Linked DNA regions of Hydrogenophaga sp. SL48. Each later gene encodes a partner of the first gene's protein in a complex. Links are inferred from orthologs where the notes say so. Each region holds a gene or a part of one and is shown in the gene's direction. Other genes may lie near its edges.

Evidence for each region.
Region 2: the proteins of mfd (region 1) and uvrA are in contact, whole or in part, in a crystal structure (PDB 4DFC), measured with the Escherichia coli proteins. The link is inferred for Hydrogenophaga sp. SL48 from one-to-one orthologs.

The regions. Positions count from the first base shown.
Region 1 is NZ_CP063400.1:2,070,824-2,078,193, forward strand. Bases 1,688-5,761 are described here. They hold mfd (transcription-repair coupling factor), read left to right. Parts: upstream 1,688-2,069; coding sequence 2,070-5,561; downstream 5,562-5,761. Other genes in these bases: ispD (2-C-methyl-D-erythritol 4-phosphate cytidylyltransferase), read right to left, coding at 1,688-1,944; IM738_RS09840 (DUF4405 domain-containing protein), read left to right, coding at 5,677-5,761. Also shown: IM738_RS09820 (sensor histidine kinase), read left to right, coding at 1-611; ispF (2-C-methyl-D-erythritol 2,4-cyclodiphosphate synthase), read right to left, coding at 642-1,139; more of ispD, read right to left, coding at 1,222-1,687; more of IM738_RS09840, read left to right, coding at 5,762-6,183; phosphoserine phosphatase SerB, read left to right, coding at 6,221-6,949; IM738_RS09850 (hypothetical protein), read right to left, coding at 7,007-7,339. UniProt on the Escherichia coli protein: Couples transcription and DNA repair by recognizing RNA polymerase (RNAP) stalled at DNA lesions. Mediates ATP-dependent release of RNAP and its truncated transcript from the DNA, and recruitment of nucleotide excision repair machinery to the damaged site.
Region 2 is NZ_CP063400.1:4,987,966-4,994,803, reverse strand. What follows is about bases 2,308-5,849. They hold uvrA (excinuclease ABC subunit UvrA), read left to right. Parts: upstream 2,308-2,619; coding sequence 2,620-5,649; downstream 5,650-5,849. Other genes in these bases: IM738_RS23750 (RcnB family protein), read right to left, coding at 5,695-5,849; IM738_RS23760 (hypothetical protein), read right to left, coding at 2,308-2,368. In the rest of the region: IM738_RS23770 (MFS transporter), read right to left, coding at 1-209; IM738_RS23765 ((Fe-S)-binding protein), read right to left, coding at 357-1,691; more of IM738_RS23760, read right to left, coding at 1,688-2,307; more of IM738_RS23750, read right to left, coding at 5,850-6,222; IM738_RS23745 (MipA/OmpV family protein), read right to left, coding at 6,320-6,838. UniProt on the Escherichia coli protein: The UvrABC repair system catalyzes the recognition and processing of DNA lesions. UvrA is an ATPase and a DNA-binding protein. A damage recognition complex composed of 2 UvrA and 2 UvrB subunits scans DNA for abnormalities.

The DNA.
Region 1 (7,370 bases):
TGCGCACACCGCTGGCCCGGCTGCGGCTGGAGACGGAAATGAGCGTGCACGACCTGCAGGCGCGCGAGCACATGGCGGCCGACATCGAACAGGTCAATGCCATCATCGACAAATTTCTCGACTACGCGCGGCCCGACCACCTGGAACCGCAGCGGGTGGACCTCAACGAGGTGATCGACGCGGCGGTCTTTGCGCTGGGCAATGCACCGGATGTCGTGGTGCAGACCCGCATCCCGCCCGACACCATGGTGATGGGCGACGCGGTCGAGCTCAACCGCGTGTTCTCCAACCTGCTGGAGAATGCCTTGCGTTATGGCAAGAATCCGGTGACGGGTGTGGCCCACATTGAGGTCGGTGCCAAGGCCAAAGACGAGTGGGTGTTGGTCAAGTTGCGCGACCACGGCTCGGGGGTGAACCCCGACATGCTGGCGCAGTTGACGCAACCCTTCTTCCGTGGCGACGCTTCGCGCAGCTCCGCCACCGGCACCGGCCTCGGGCTGGCGATCGTGGAACGGGCGATTGCGCGCATGGGCGGCCGCTTTGCGTTGGCCAACAGCAGCTCGGGCGGGCTGGCCGCGCACATCAAACTGCCCATCGCGAAAAAAGGCTGACGGGCCGCCGCCGGCCTCAACGGCCCAGCCTCAAGCGGGTGCCTGGCGCACGAGCAGCGCCACCGCGCGGGCCTCCATCGAGAGGCTCTGCCCCACCGGCCCCAGTTTCTCTGCGGTCTTGGCTTTCACGTTCACCTGATCCACCGCCACCCCGAGCGCGGCGGCGATGCGCTCGCACATGGCGGGAATGTGGGGCGCCAGCTTGGGCGCCTGGGCGATCACCGTGCTGTCCACGTTGCCGATCTCGAAGCCCGCCGCGCGCACGCGCCGCGCCACCTCCGCCAGCAGACGCCATGAATCGGAGCCCTTGAAGCGTTCGTCGGTGTCAGGAAAATGCCGACCAATGTCGCCGAGTGCCGCCGCGCCCAGCAGCGCGTCGGTGATGGCGTGCAACAGCACGTCGGCGTCCGAATGCCCGAGCAGGCCCAGGGTGTGCGGAATGGTCACGCCACCGATGATGAGCGGCCGACCGGGCACCAGAGCGTGCACGTCCCAGCCCTCACCGATGCGAAAGGGAATGGTGTTCATGAGCGCGCTCCGCGAGTCCACCCCAAGGAGCGCGACGCTCCCTCGGAGGACCGTGAACACACAAAGTGAAAAACGTGGGGGTTCAAGTTCGGTTCCTCAGGATGGCTTCCGCCAGGGCAAAGTCTTCCGGGTAGGTGACCTTGAAGTTCTGTGCGCTGCCGGGCACCAGCAGCGGTTGCTGGCCCGCCAGTTCTATGGCACTGGCCTCGTCGGTCACGCCAGCGAAGCCATTGCCGGCCTGCGCGGCCAGCGCCGCCTGCAGGGCCCCGATGCGGAACATCTGAGGCGTCTGCGCCAGCCATTTGTCGGACCGGTCCACCGTCGCGGCCACGCGGCCCCCGGCTTCGGACTTGAGCGTGTCGGGCAGTTTGAGCGCCAGCAGGCCGCCCACCCGGTCGTCCGCGCAGGCGTCGATCAGCGCATCAACCTGCGCCGGGGTGACGAGACAACGCGCCGCGTCGTGCACCAGCACCCAGTCGCTCGCATCGGCGCCGCTGTCCAGCAAGGCCTGCAAACCGTTGAACACACTGGCCGCGCGCGAGCTGCCGCCCACCCGGGCGAGCTGGATGCGCGGGTCGTCCACGCTCAGGAAGCGGTCGCCCGCCGCCACCACCACCAGGCAGCGGTCGATGCGGTCAACGGCTGTGAACGCCGCCAGTGTGTGCAGCACCATGGGCAGCCCGGCCAGCGGCTGGTATTGCTTGGGCTCGGCGGTGCCGGCGCGCGAACCCGTGCCGGCGCAGGGCAACAGGGCATGGCAACGGGGTGCCGGTTGGGGGGGCATTGGGCGAGGGATGTCGGTCATGGAAGTGAGCGCATTCTAGAATCAGGTCTTTCACACCCCCCACCTCCTCAGGCGGGGGGTGTTTGTCATGGGAGGTTCGGGGCCGGTGGCCCTGTGCAGCCCCAACCGCGTCAGTGCAACCGCCCATGGACCTGCCCAAACTCACCCCCGGCAAACGCTTCACCCTGCCCCGCCCCAGCGGCGCGGCCGATGCCCTGCTGCTGGCCCAGCTCGGTGCGCGCGAAAAAGCCGCAGGCCGGCTCACGGCCATCGTCACGGCCGACGCCACCGACGCGCAGCGCCTGATCGACGAGATGGCGTTCTTCGCGCCCGGTCTGCGCTGTGCGCTGTTCCCGGACTGGGAAACCCTCCCCTACGACACCTTTTCGCCGCACCAGGACCTGATCTCCGAACGTCTGGCCACCCTTTGGCGCATCCAGCAGCACGACAAGGACACCGGTGCTGACGTGGTGCTGGTGCCCGCCACCACCGCGCTCTACCGGCTGGCGCCGCCGTCCTTCCTGGCCGGCTACACCTTCCAGTTCAAGGTGAAGCAGAAGCTCGACGAAGCCAAGCTCAAAGGCCAGCTCACGCTGGCGGGCTACCAGCACGTCACCCAGGTGGTGAGCCCGGGCGAATACGCGGTGCGCGGCGGCCTGATCGATCTCTTTCCCATGGGCTCGCAGGTGCCCTACCGCGTGGACCTGTTCGACGACGAGATCGACAGCATCCGCACCTTCGACCCGGACAGCCAGCGCAGCCTCTACCCGGTTCCCGAGGTGCGGCTGCTGCCCGGTCGCGAGTTCCCGATGGACGACGCGGCGCGCGCCAAATTCCGCAGCCGCTGGCGCGAACTGCTCGACGGCGACCCGACCAAGAGCCGCGTCTACAAGGACATGGGCAACGGCGTGGCCACCGCCGGTATCGAGTACTACCTGCCGCTGTTCTTCGAGCAGACCGCCACCGTCTTTGACTACCTCGGGGAGAACGCGACGGTCGTGCTGCACGGCGACCTCGAGCCCGCGTTCCAGCGCTTCTGGCAGGACACGCAGGACCGCTACCGCCTCGTCAAGAGCGACCCCGAACGCCCGGCGCTGCCGCCCGAGAGCCTGTTCCTCTCGGCCGAGCAGTTCTACACCGGCGCCAACGCCCACGCCCAGCTCGCCATCCGTCCGGCGGTGGAAGACGTTGCCGACAACGCCTTCGCGCAGAAGCTGGGCGACCTCTCGGTGGTGCGCGGCGCCGAAGACCCGCTCTCGCGTCTGCAAAGCCACATCCGCAACACCGCGCACCGCGTGCTGCTGCTGGCCGAGAGCGACGGCCGGCGCGAGAGCCTGCTGGACTTCCTGCGTGCCAGCGGCCTGAACCCGCCCGCCTTTGAAACGCTCGCCGAGTTCCAGGCCAGCGACGAAAAGACCGGCATCGCCACCTCGGTGCTGACGGTCGGTTTCAGCTCGCTGGAAGACGGCATCGACTTCGTCACCGAGACCGAGCTCTTCGCCGCCGGCCCCGCCACGCGCCGGCGCAAGAAGCAGGAACAGGTCAGCGACGTCGATGCGCTGATCAAGGACCTGAGCGAGCTCAATGTAGGCGACCCGGTGGTGCACAACGCGCACGGCATCGGCCGCTACCGCGGCCTGGTCCACATGGACATGGGCGAAAAGAACCCGGACGGCACGCCCGCGCTGATGGAGTTCCTGCACCTCGAATACGCCGACAAGGCGGTGCTCTACGTGCCAGTGAGCCAGCTGCAGCTGATCGGCCGCTACACCGGCGTGAGCGCCGACGAGGCGCCGCTGCACCGCCTGGGCAGCGGGCAGTGGGAGAAGGCCAAGCGCAAGGCGGCCGAGCAGGTGCGCGACGCCGCCGCCGAGCTGCTGAACATCTACGCCCGCCGCGCCGCGCGCCAGGGCCACGCGTTCCGCTTCTCGGCGCAGGACTACGAGATCTTCGCCAACGACTTCGGCTTCGACGAAACCGCCGACCAGCGCGGCGCGATACACGCCGTGATCCAGGACATGATCAGCCCGCGCCCGATGGACCGGCTGGTGTGTGGCGACGTGGGCTTCGGCAAGACCGAGGTCGCCTTGCGCGCCGCGTTCGTGGCCGTGACCGGCGGGCGCCAGGTGGCGTTCCTCGCGCCGACCACGCTGCTGGCCGAACAGCACTACCAGACGCTGGTGGACCGCTTCGGCAAGTGGCCGGTCAAGATCGCCGAGATGAGCCGCTTCCGCTCGCAAAAGGAAATCACCGCGGCACAGAAAGGCATCGCCGACGGCTCGGTGGACATCGTCGTCGGCACGCACAAGCTGCTGAGCGAGAAAACGCAGTTCAAGGACCTGGGCCTGCTCATCATCGACGAAGAGCACCGCTTCGGCGTGCGCCACAAAGAGCAGATGAAGGCCCTGCGCGCCGAGGTCGATGTGCTCACGCTCACCGCCACGCCGATCCCGCGCACGCTGGGCATGGCGCTCGAAGGCCTGCGCGATCTGTCGGTCATCGCGACCGCGCCGCAACGCCGCCTGGCGATCAAGACCTTTGTGCGCAGCGAGAGCAACGGCGTGATCCGCGAAGCCGTGCTGCGTGAATTGAAGCGCGGCGGCCAGGTCTACTTCCTGCACAACGAGGTCGAGACGATCGAAAACCGCAAGCAGAAGCTGGAAGAAATCTTGCCCGAGGCGCGCATCGCCATCGCCCATGGCCAGATGCCCGAGCGCGATCTGGAGCGGGTCATGCGCGACTTCGTGGCGCAGCGCTACAACCTGCTGCTGTGCTCGACCATCATCGAGACCGGCATCGACGTGCCCACCGCCAACACCATCGTCATGAGCCGCGCCGACAAGTTCGGTCTGGCCCAGCTGCACCAGCTGCGCGGCCGCGTGGGCCGCAGCCACCACCAGGCCTACGCCTACCTCATGGTGCCGGACATCGAAGGCCTGACCAAACAGGCCGCGCAGCGGCTCGACGCGATCCAGCAGATGGAAGAACTGGGCAGCGGCTTCTACCTGGCCATGCACGACCTGGAGATCCGCGGCGCCGGCGAGGTGCTGGGCGAAAACCAGAGCGGCAACATGCTGGAAGTGGGTTTCCAGCTCTACAACGAGATGCTCAACGAAGCCGTGCGCTCGCTGAAAGCCGGTAGCGAACCCGACCTGCTCTCGCCGCTGTCGGTCACCACCGACATCAACCTGCACGCCCCCGCCCTGCTGCCCAGCGACTACTGTGGTGACGTGCACCTGCGCCTCTCGTTCTACAAGAAGCTCGCCACCGCCAAGACCACCGACCAGGTGGACGCGCTGCTCGAAGAGATCGTCGACCGTTTCGGCAAGCTGCCGGCCCAGGCGCAGACGCTGATCGACGTGCACCGCCTGCGCTGCATCAGCGCGCCCTACGGCGTGGTGAAGGTCGATGCGGCGCCTGGTGTCACGAACATCACCTTCAAGGCCAACCCGCCCATCGAACCGATGCGCATCATCGAGCTGATCCAGAAGAACCGGCACATCAAGCTCGCGGGCAACGAAAAGCTGCGCATCGAGCGAGCGCTGCCCGAGGTGAAAGACCGGGTGCAACTGGTGCGCGACGTGCTGCGCTCGCTGGGGCAGCCGCTGAAGCCCGAGCCTGCGCCCGCCGCGGCTTGATCTGCATCAAGGACCGGAGCCGTGGGGCGCGGCGTTCACCTGCCGTTCACGTGCGCGCCAGGAAACTTCATGTTGGCGCCGCACCATGGCGGCTTCTGAACCGAAGGGAACCCACATGAACCTGTCCACTCAACGCCCCTGGATCACGCCCGTCGTGATCGGAGCATTCCTTTTGTCCGCCGTCACCGGCGTGCTGATGTTCTTTCACCTCGACAGTGGCCTGAACAAGACCGCGCACGAATGGCTGAGCTGGGCCATGGTGATCGGCGTTTCGCTGCACGTGCTGCTGCACATGCCAGCCTTCAAACGCTATTTCAGCCAGACCCCGGGCCGCATCGTCATGGGCGCCTTCGCCCTCGTGCTCGCACTGAGCTTCATCCCGGCCGGCGGCAGCGCAGGCAGCGAGCCTGGCTTTGCGCCCCCGGTGCGCGCCCTGGCCAAGGCCCCGATCACCGTGCTGGCCCAGGTGGCCGGCACCAGCACCGGCGATTTGAAGGCCAGGCTGCAAGCGGCCGGCCTCACCGTCACCAGCGACCAGCAGTCGGTGGCAGATTTGGTGGGCGGTGACCTGAAAGCGCAGATCGGAACGATGAACAAGGTGCTGGCGCAAACGAAGTCCTGAGCGGAGCATTGGTGCGGGCTCCCGCGATAATTCCGGGATGACTTCAACCACCATCGAATTCGCCCCCGGCCTCACCGTCCAGGGCTTCACGCCGCCGCTGAACCTGAAGGACTTCAAGCTCATCGCGTTCGACATGGACTCCACGCTCATCAACATCGAGTGCGTGGACGAAATCGCCGACGCCGCCGGCCGCAAGGCAGAGGTGTCGGCCATCACCGAAGCTGCCATGCGCGGCGAGATCACCGACTACAAGGAGAGCCTGCGCCAGCGCGTGGCGCTGCTGCGCGGTGTGACCGTGGCGCACATGGAGCAGGTGCTCGCCGAACGCCTGCAGCTCAACCCAGGCGCCGAAGCGCTGGTCAAGGCCTGCAAGGCCGCGGGGCTGAAGGTGCTGCTGGTCTCGGGCGGTTTCACCTATTTCACCGACCGCGTGCGCGATCGCCTGGGCATCGACTTCACCCGCTCCAACGTGCTGGAAATCGAGAGTGGCCCCAACTGCGGCCAGCTCACCGGCCGCATGGTCGACCAGGCCTGGGGTGACATCTGCGATGGCGCGGAAAAGCGCCGCACGCTGCTGGAAGTGGCTTCGCTGCTGGGCATCGAACCGGGCCAGTGCATCGCCATGGGCGACGGCGCCAACGACCTGCCGATGATGGGCGTGGCGGGCCTGTCGGTGGCCTACCACGCGAAGCCCAAGGTGCGCGAGCAGGCCATGGTCGCCATCAATCAAGGCGGTCTCGACCGCCTGCTCGAAGTCCTGCGCTGAGGGGTCGGTCGCTTGGCTGCGACCGACTGCGCACCCCGGGGCAACACAAGGCGACGCTCAGCCTGCCGTGCGTCGGTTGTGCTTGGTGCGGCGGATCTTGTGGCTGGCGCGGTCCTGCGCCTTCTCCATGCGCACGGCCTCCTTGCCGGTCACCTGACCGTCCGCCTCGGTGCGGCCTTCCAAGCGGTTGATGTGGCGCTGCTGTTGCTCCAGCCGGGCCTGCTCCACCGGGGTGATCTGACCGGACTCCACACCCTGATCGATGCGGTGGGACTGGCGGGCCTGCCGGTTGTCCATGCGTTGGGACTGCAGGTCGCCCGCTTGCGCCTGAGCAGCGAACAGGGTCAGGCCGAGGGCGGCGGCGGTCAGGGGTTGGAGCCAGTGGGTCATGGTGCTTCCTTTGGGTTGGGGTGTCGGGGCC
Region 2 (6,838 bases), 2.9 Mb from region 1 along the record:
GCAAAACCGACACGGGCCGGGTCGTCGCCGCCGGGCAGGCGCGCGGCTTCGAGTGCGAACACCGGCAGCACGATGAACAGGCCCAGCATGCGCAGCGCAAACACCAGGGCCAGCGCACCGCTGGCGCGCCGCTCCTCACCCGTCATGCGGTTGGCATCGAGGGCGGGAGCATCGCTGGAAACGGGGGGAGCGGACGTTGAAGACACGATCAAGAAGCACGCGTCAGGCAGGATCGCCTGCCTGACGCCGGGGGTGTTGGGGCCAACCGGTATTGTGCGTCAAAGGCCCTGCCACACGCTGGTGGTGGGTCGGCACCGGCCTGGGCCGGCAGTCCCCGGAACAAGGCGTGGGAAATATCATTCCGGCAACTGCCGGGCCACCATTTCAACCACGCTTTCAATGGTGGTGGGCCAGGCGTCGGCTTCGGCGCCCGCCATCACGTTCAGTCGGCAACTGCCGCAGGACACCACCACCGTGTCGGCCCCCGTGGCGTCGATCTGCTCGCGCTTGATGCCCCAGGCCTTGTGCCGCAAACCCTCCGCGCGGTTGATCAGGAACACGCCCGCGCCACCGCCACAACACCAGTTCTGCTCGGCCGTGGGCGTGGTTTCCCGCAGGTCCATGCCCAGGGCTTTGAGCGCCGCGCGCGGCTCGTCCACCACGCCGCCGTGCCGGGCCAGCTTGCAGGCGTCGTGGTAGGTGATCTTGCGGCTGGGGTCTTCGGGTGGCTGCAGCTGCAAACGCCCGGCAGTGATTTCGCGCCCCACGAATTCGGACGCCGCCAGCACCTCGAAGGGCAGCGGCTGGCCGTTGGCGAGCCGCGCTTCCCAGCGCAGCGCCGGGTACGCGTGCCCGCACTCCGGCAGGATGACGGTCTTGGCGCCAATGGCCAGCGCCTCATCGATCAGGCGTTGGCTGGCCGCCTTCTGCAGCGATTCGCTGCCGGAGAGCAGACCGAAGTTCGCCGCTTCAAAACCCGCGCTGCGCAAGGTCCCTCGAATGCCCAGGTGGTTGAGGATGCGCGCCGTGGCGGCCAGCGCATCCTGGTACAGCAGCACGTCGATCACCGTGGTCACGAGCATCAGGTCGGCCTGCGGTTCGTCCAGAGGAACCGTGATGCCCTGGGCGCGCAGCAGGTCCAGCGTTTGCCGGAGCTCGTTGGGGCCGACGCCGAACACCGTGCCCCGGCCGGCCTGTTCCTGCGCCACCGCCGTCAACTCCAGTGGGGCCAGCCCGGCCTCGAACAGCGCTTCGCGCATCACGTTCACACCGCGCGCGGTGTTGACGCCCATCGGGCAGATCATGCTGCAGCGCCCGCACTCCGTGCATGAGTCGTAGACCAGTTCCTGCCACTCCTTGAGATCGTCGAGCGTGATGTCGGCCAGGAACAGGCGCTTGAGTGGCGCAAAGGCCGAGGTTTCGCGCGCGTGCACCCGGCGCAGCAGGTCCAGCTTGCGGCTGGGGCTGTATTTCGGGTCCTGGGTGCTCTGGTAGAAGTGGCAGGCTTCCGAACAGTAGCCACAGTTCACGCAGGCCTCCAGGTCCAGCGCCAGACCGCGGTCGGTCTTGGCGCGCATCACCGTCTTGGCGCGGCCCAGGCGCTCGGCGTCGGTCAGCGCATCGGGCTGCGCCATCTCCGGCAGGTGGTGGATGGCTTGCAGAAAGCCATGAAACACATCCATGTTGATCATGAGCGCACCCCGCGACGGCCAAAGAACGTGGCCAGCTGCATGCGCGCCGGCAGGAACAGGAACGCGTGCATCAGCTTGCCGAACGGAAACCAGATCAGCAGCAGCTCCAGCGTCAGCAGGTGCACCGCCAGCGGGTCCCGGTAGATCACGTGGTCGCGCGCCAGGATGGTCGCGGACGGATCGCCGATCACCGCCATGCCGGTGAAGAAGGGCAGGAACGTGAGCACCCAGGTGATCCAGTCGTCGGCGGTCGAGATCCGTTTCAGCACCGGATCGGTCAGGCGGAACAGCAGGGCCACCAGCAAAGAGATGATGCTGGCGCCCGCCGCGACGTACATCACGGCGTCGGGAAAGGCGGGCCACCACAGACCGGTCAGGCGGCGGACGAAAGCGATGTGGGGCGCGTAGCCGAAGAACACCACCGCAAGCCCGATGTGGAACACATAGGGATTCAGGTTGACGAGCGTGGCGCTCGGGTGAAACCCGCCGCGCGGCAGCATGCGCGTGAGCGCGGCGCTCAAAGCCGCGCCCGTGCCGAAGTGCTGGCGTTCGGGCCCGGCGGGTGCGGGCGAGCCGGGCAGGCGCCGCAGCGCCAGCAAGCGCCAGGCGACGCCCGCGACAAAGACAAAAAGAGACAGCGCCAGCAGCGGGCCGCGCACCCAGTCCAGGAAATCCATGGAGAACCGTCCTTGATGTGGTCACCGGAGCTTGCACAGTACGCCCAATCCGCCCGAAAAACACATTCCGGTTGCGCTTCGCTGCTCGGGGGTTGATTCCCGTCATGCCTTGACGCCACCCGGTGCCGCAGGTGCACCCCGCTGGCGGTCCGGCCGTATCATGTCGGGTTGCCTTTTTGACGCCAGAAACCCGCCACTGGTGCACCGCCTTGAACCAGAACCCGACCCCGCTGACCGGCCCCGCGCTGGAGATGCCCACCCCGCTCAGCCCCGCCCACGCCGCGGCCCTGCGCACCGCGGCCACGCTTTCGGTGCGCGGCGCGCGCACGCACAACCTGAAGAACATCGACCTCGACATCCCCAAGCACGCGCTGGTGGTGATCACGGGCTTGTCGGGCTCGGGCAAATCGAGCCTGGCGTTTGACACCCTGTACGCCGAAGGCCAGCGCCGTTATGTGGAGAGCCTCTCGGCCTACGCGCGGCAGTTTCTGCAGCTGATGGACAAGCCCGACGTGGACCTGATCGAAGGCCTGTCGCCGGCGATCGCCATCGAGCAGAAGGCCACCAGCCACAACCCGCGCTCCACCGTGGGCACGGTGACCGAGATCCACGACTATCTGCGCTTGTTGTACGCCCGCGCCGGCACGCCGCACTGCCCCGAGCACGACCTGCCGCTGGCCTCGCAGAGCGTGGCGCAGATGGTGGACGCCGTGCTGGCGCTGCCGCCCGACACGCGGCTGATGATCCTGGCGCCGGTGGCGCGCGAGAAAAAGGGCGAGTTCCTGGAGCTGTTCGCCGACATGCAGGCCCAGGGCTACGTGCGCTTCCGCATCAACGGCGAGGTGCTGGACTTCGATGCCCTGCCGGCGCTGAAGAAGACCGAGAAACACAACATCGACGTCGTGATCGACCGCATCAAGGTGCGCACCGACGCGGCCGACGAAGGTGTGAACCCACTGCGACAGCGGCTCGCCGAGAGCTTCGAGGCTGCGCTGCGACTGGCCGAAGGCCGCGCCATCGCGGTCGAAATGGACGGCGGCGCCGAACACGGCTTCTCCGCCAAGTTCGCCTGCCCGGTCTGCAGCTACACCGTGGGCGAGCTGGAGCCGCGGCTCTTTTCGTTCAACTCGCCCATGGGTGCCTGCCCCAGCTGCGACGGCCTGGGCCACACCGAGGTGTTCGATCCCGAGCGCGTGGTCGCCTTCCCCACGCTCAGCCTGGCCAGCGGCGCCATCAAGGGCTGGGACCGGCGCAATGGCTACTACTTCGCCATGATCGAGAGCATCGCGGCGCACTACAAGTTCGACGCCGAAGCGGCCTGGGAATCGCTGCCCGAAGCGGTGCAGCAGGTGCTGCTCTACGGCTCTGGCGAAGAAGAGATCAAGTTCAGCTACGCGCTCGAATCGGGCGAACGCGCGGGCAAGAAGATCAGCAAGAAACACCCCTTCGAAGGCATCATCCGCAACTTCGAACGCCGCTACCGCGAGACCGACTCGGCCGCCGTGCGCGAAGAGCTGTCCCGCTACCGCGCCACCCAGCCCTGCCCCTCGTGCAACGGCACGCGCCTGCGCCTGGAGGCGCGCCACGTTTTCGTGGGCGAGGGCGAGCAGAAGCAGCCCATCTACAAGATCAGCCACATCACGCTCGGCGAGTCGCTGGCCTACTTCAGCGCGCTGCACCTGCCCGGCGCCAAGGGCGACATCGCCGCGCGCGTGATCAACGAGATCCGCCAGCGCCTGAAGTTCCTGAACGACGTGGGCCTGAACTACCTGAGCCTGGACCGCAGCGCCGACACGCTCTCGGGCGGCGAAGCGCAGCGCATCCGGCTGGCGAGCCAGATCGGCAGCGGCCTGACCGGCGTGATGTACGTGCTCGACGAGCCCAGCATCGGCCTGCACCAGCGCGACAACGACCGCCTCATCACCACCCTGCAGCACCTGCGCGACCTGGGCAACACGGTGCTGGTGGTGGAGCACGACGAGGACATGATCCGTTGCGCCGACCACGTGATCGACATGGGCCCCGGCGCGGGCGTGCACGGCGGCCACGTGATGGCGCAGGGCACCTGCGCCGAGGTGATGGCCACGCCCGGCTCACTGACGGGCCAGTACCTCAGCGGCGCGCGCGAGATCGCCGTGCCCTCGCGGCGCACGCCCTGGCTGCCGGTGAACAAGGCCGCCGCCGCGGCCAAGGCCGCGCCGATCAAGTCGCGCTTTCCCATGAGCCCCGCGGCCGAGCGCCGCAGCGCGCGCGAAGCGGCCCACCTGGCCTCGCTGGGCGAGCTGCAGGAAATCCGCGTCGTCAATGCCACCGGCCACAACCTCCAGGGCGTGAGCGTGGCTTTCCCGGTGGGCCTGCTGACCTGCGTGACCGGCGTCTCGGGCTCGGGCAAATCGACCCTGGTGAACGACACGCTCTACGCCGCCGTCTCGCGCACGCTCTACCGCTCGCACGAAGAGCCGGCCGAACACGAGGCCATCGAAGGCATCGAACACTTCGACAAGGTCATCAACGTCGATCAATCGCCGATCGGCCGCACGCCGCGCAGCAACCCGGCCACCTACACCGGCCTCTTCACCGGCATCCGCGAACTGATGGCCGAAATGCCCACCGCGAAAGAACGCGGTTACGGCCCGGGCCGCTTCAGCTTCAACGTGGCCGGCGGTCGCTGCGAGGCCTGCCAGGGCGACGGCGTGGTCAAGGTGGAGATGCACTTCCTGCCCGACGTCTACGTGCCTTGCGAGGTGTGCAGCGGCCAGCGCTACAACCGCGAAACGCTGGACGTGCAATACAAGGGCAAGAACATCGCGCAGATCCTGGACATGACGGTCGAGCAGGCCCACGCCTTCTTCACCGCCGTGCCCACGCTGCACCGCAAGCTGCAGACGCTGATGGACGTGGGCCTCACCTACATCCAGCTCGGCCAGAGCGCGACCACGCTCTCGGGCGGCGAGGCGCAGCGCGTCAAGCTCGCGCTGGAGCTGAGCAAACGCGACACCGGCCGCACGCTCTACATCCTGGACGAGCCCACCACCGGCCTGCACTTCGCCGACATCGAGCTGCTGCTGAAGGTGCTGCACCAGCTGCGCGACGCGGGCAACACCATCGTCGTGATCGAGCACAACCTCGACGTGATCAAGACCGCCGACTGGCTCATCGACATGGGCCCCGAAGGCGGCTCGGGCGGCGGCACCGTGGTGGGCGTGGGCACGCCGGAAGACATCGCCGCCAACGGCGAAAGCCACACAGGGCGCTATCTGGCGCGGCTGCTGGGCCGCTGAGCGAGCCCGGCGTTCAGGTCCGCTGTCGGCGGGTCTGGACGGCGTTCACAGGCCGCCCAGGTCCTCGATGGCGTCGATCACCATGCCGGTTCCCACGGCGATCAGCAGGATGTCGGTGGCCACGCGCACGAACTTGTGACCGGAGGGCGGCAGCCCCAGTTGCACCTGCACCGCCGCCGGCACCGCGTAATAAACGACAGAGGGAGGCAGCGGTTGGCCGCGGCGCCACTTCCAGGCCTGGCCCGGGGGCATGCAGCCGTTCTGCTTCTTGGCCAGGCCGGGCGGGCACTTGCCGCTGCGCACGCGCGGCTCGTAGTAGGCCCGGGTGGCCTGGCGCTGCGGTTCGTTGAAGTAGCCGCCGATCTGGATCGTGACCGTCGGCGTGATCACGCGAGCCACCGGTGGGTGTTTGATCTTCGGCGGCTTGTCGCCCTTGCCCTGCTTGCCATGGCCCTTGCCACTCTGACCACCTTCCGCCCAGTCGGGTTTGGCGGCCTGGGCGCCGTGCAGCGCGGTGCCCAGGGCCAGGCCAAGGATCAGGGCGCGAAGAAGGGAGGTGGACAGGGTGGGCATGGTGCGATGAACCGTCGGGTGAGGATGCCCGTAGTGTGCGCCAACACCGCGCGCACACCGCAACCGAAGGTAACCAGCCCCCCCGTGAAACCCGGACTCAACGGCTGCGGTACGCGATCCCGATGGTCACGCTGTGCGTCGCCAGGCGGCCCACGAGGGGGCTGCGCGCGGCGCGACCGAGGATGCGCGACATCTCCAGCCCGCCGAAGGCCACCCAATGGTCACCCAGCGCGGTGGAGAAATTGAGGCCCGCGCGCAGGTTTTCGAGGCCACCGCTCAGCTGGTAGGTGTCGCGACCGGTCGCCTGCGCACCCTCGAGGGAAATGCCGTAGTGGGTCTGCATGTAGCGGGCATTGCCCAGGCCGGTGCCGAGCGAAAAATCCAACTGCGTGTCTTCGGAATAGGGGTAGGCGTAGTTGACACCGGTGCCCAGCCGCAGGCCACCGCCGCGACCGAGCAGGTCGTGGTCGGTGTTCATGCTCCAGCTCCAGCGCGGCCCGAGGGCACGCCGCGCGGACAGCCGGGCGCGCACCGTGGTGCCGATGTCAGGCAGACCACGCAACAGCGGATCGGCTTCGAAACTGCGGCCGTTGTCCAGCCGCAGCGACACGCTGAG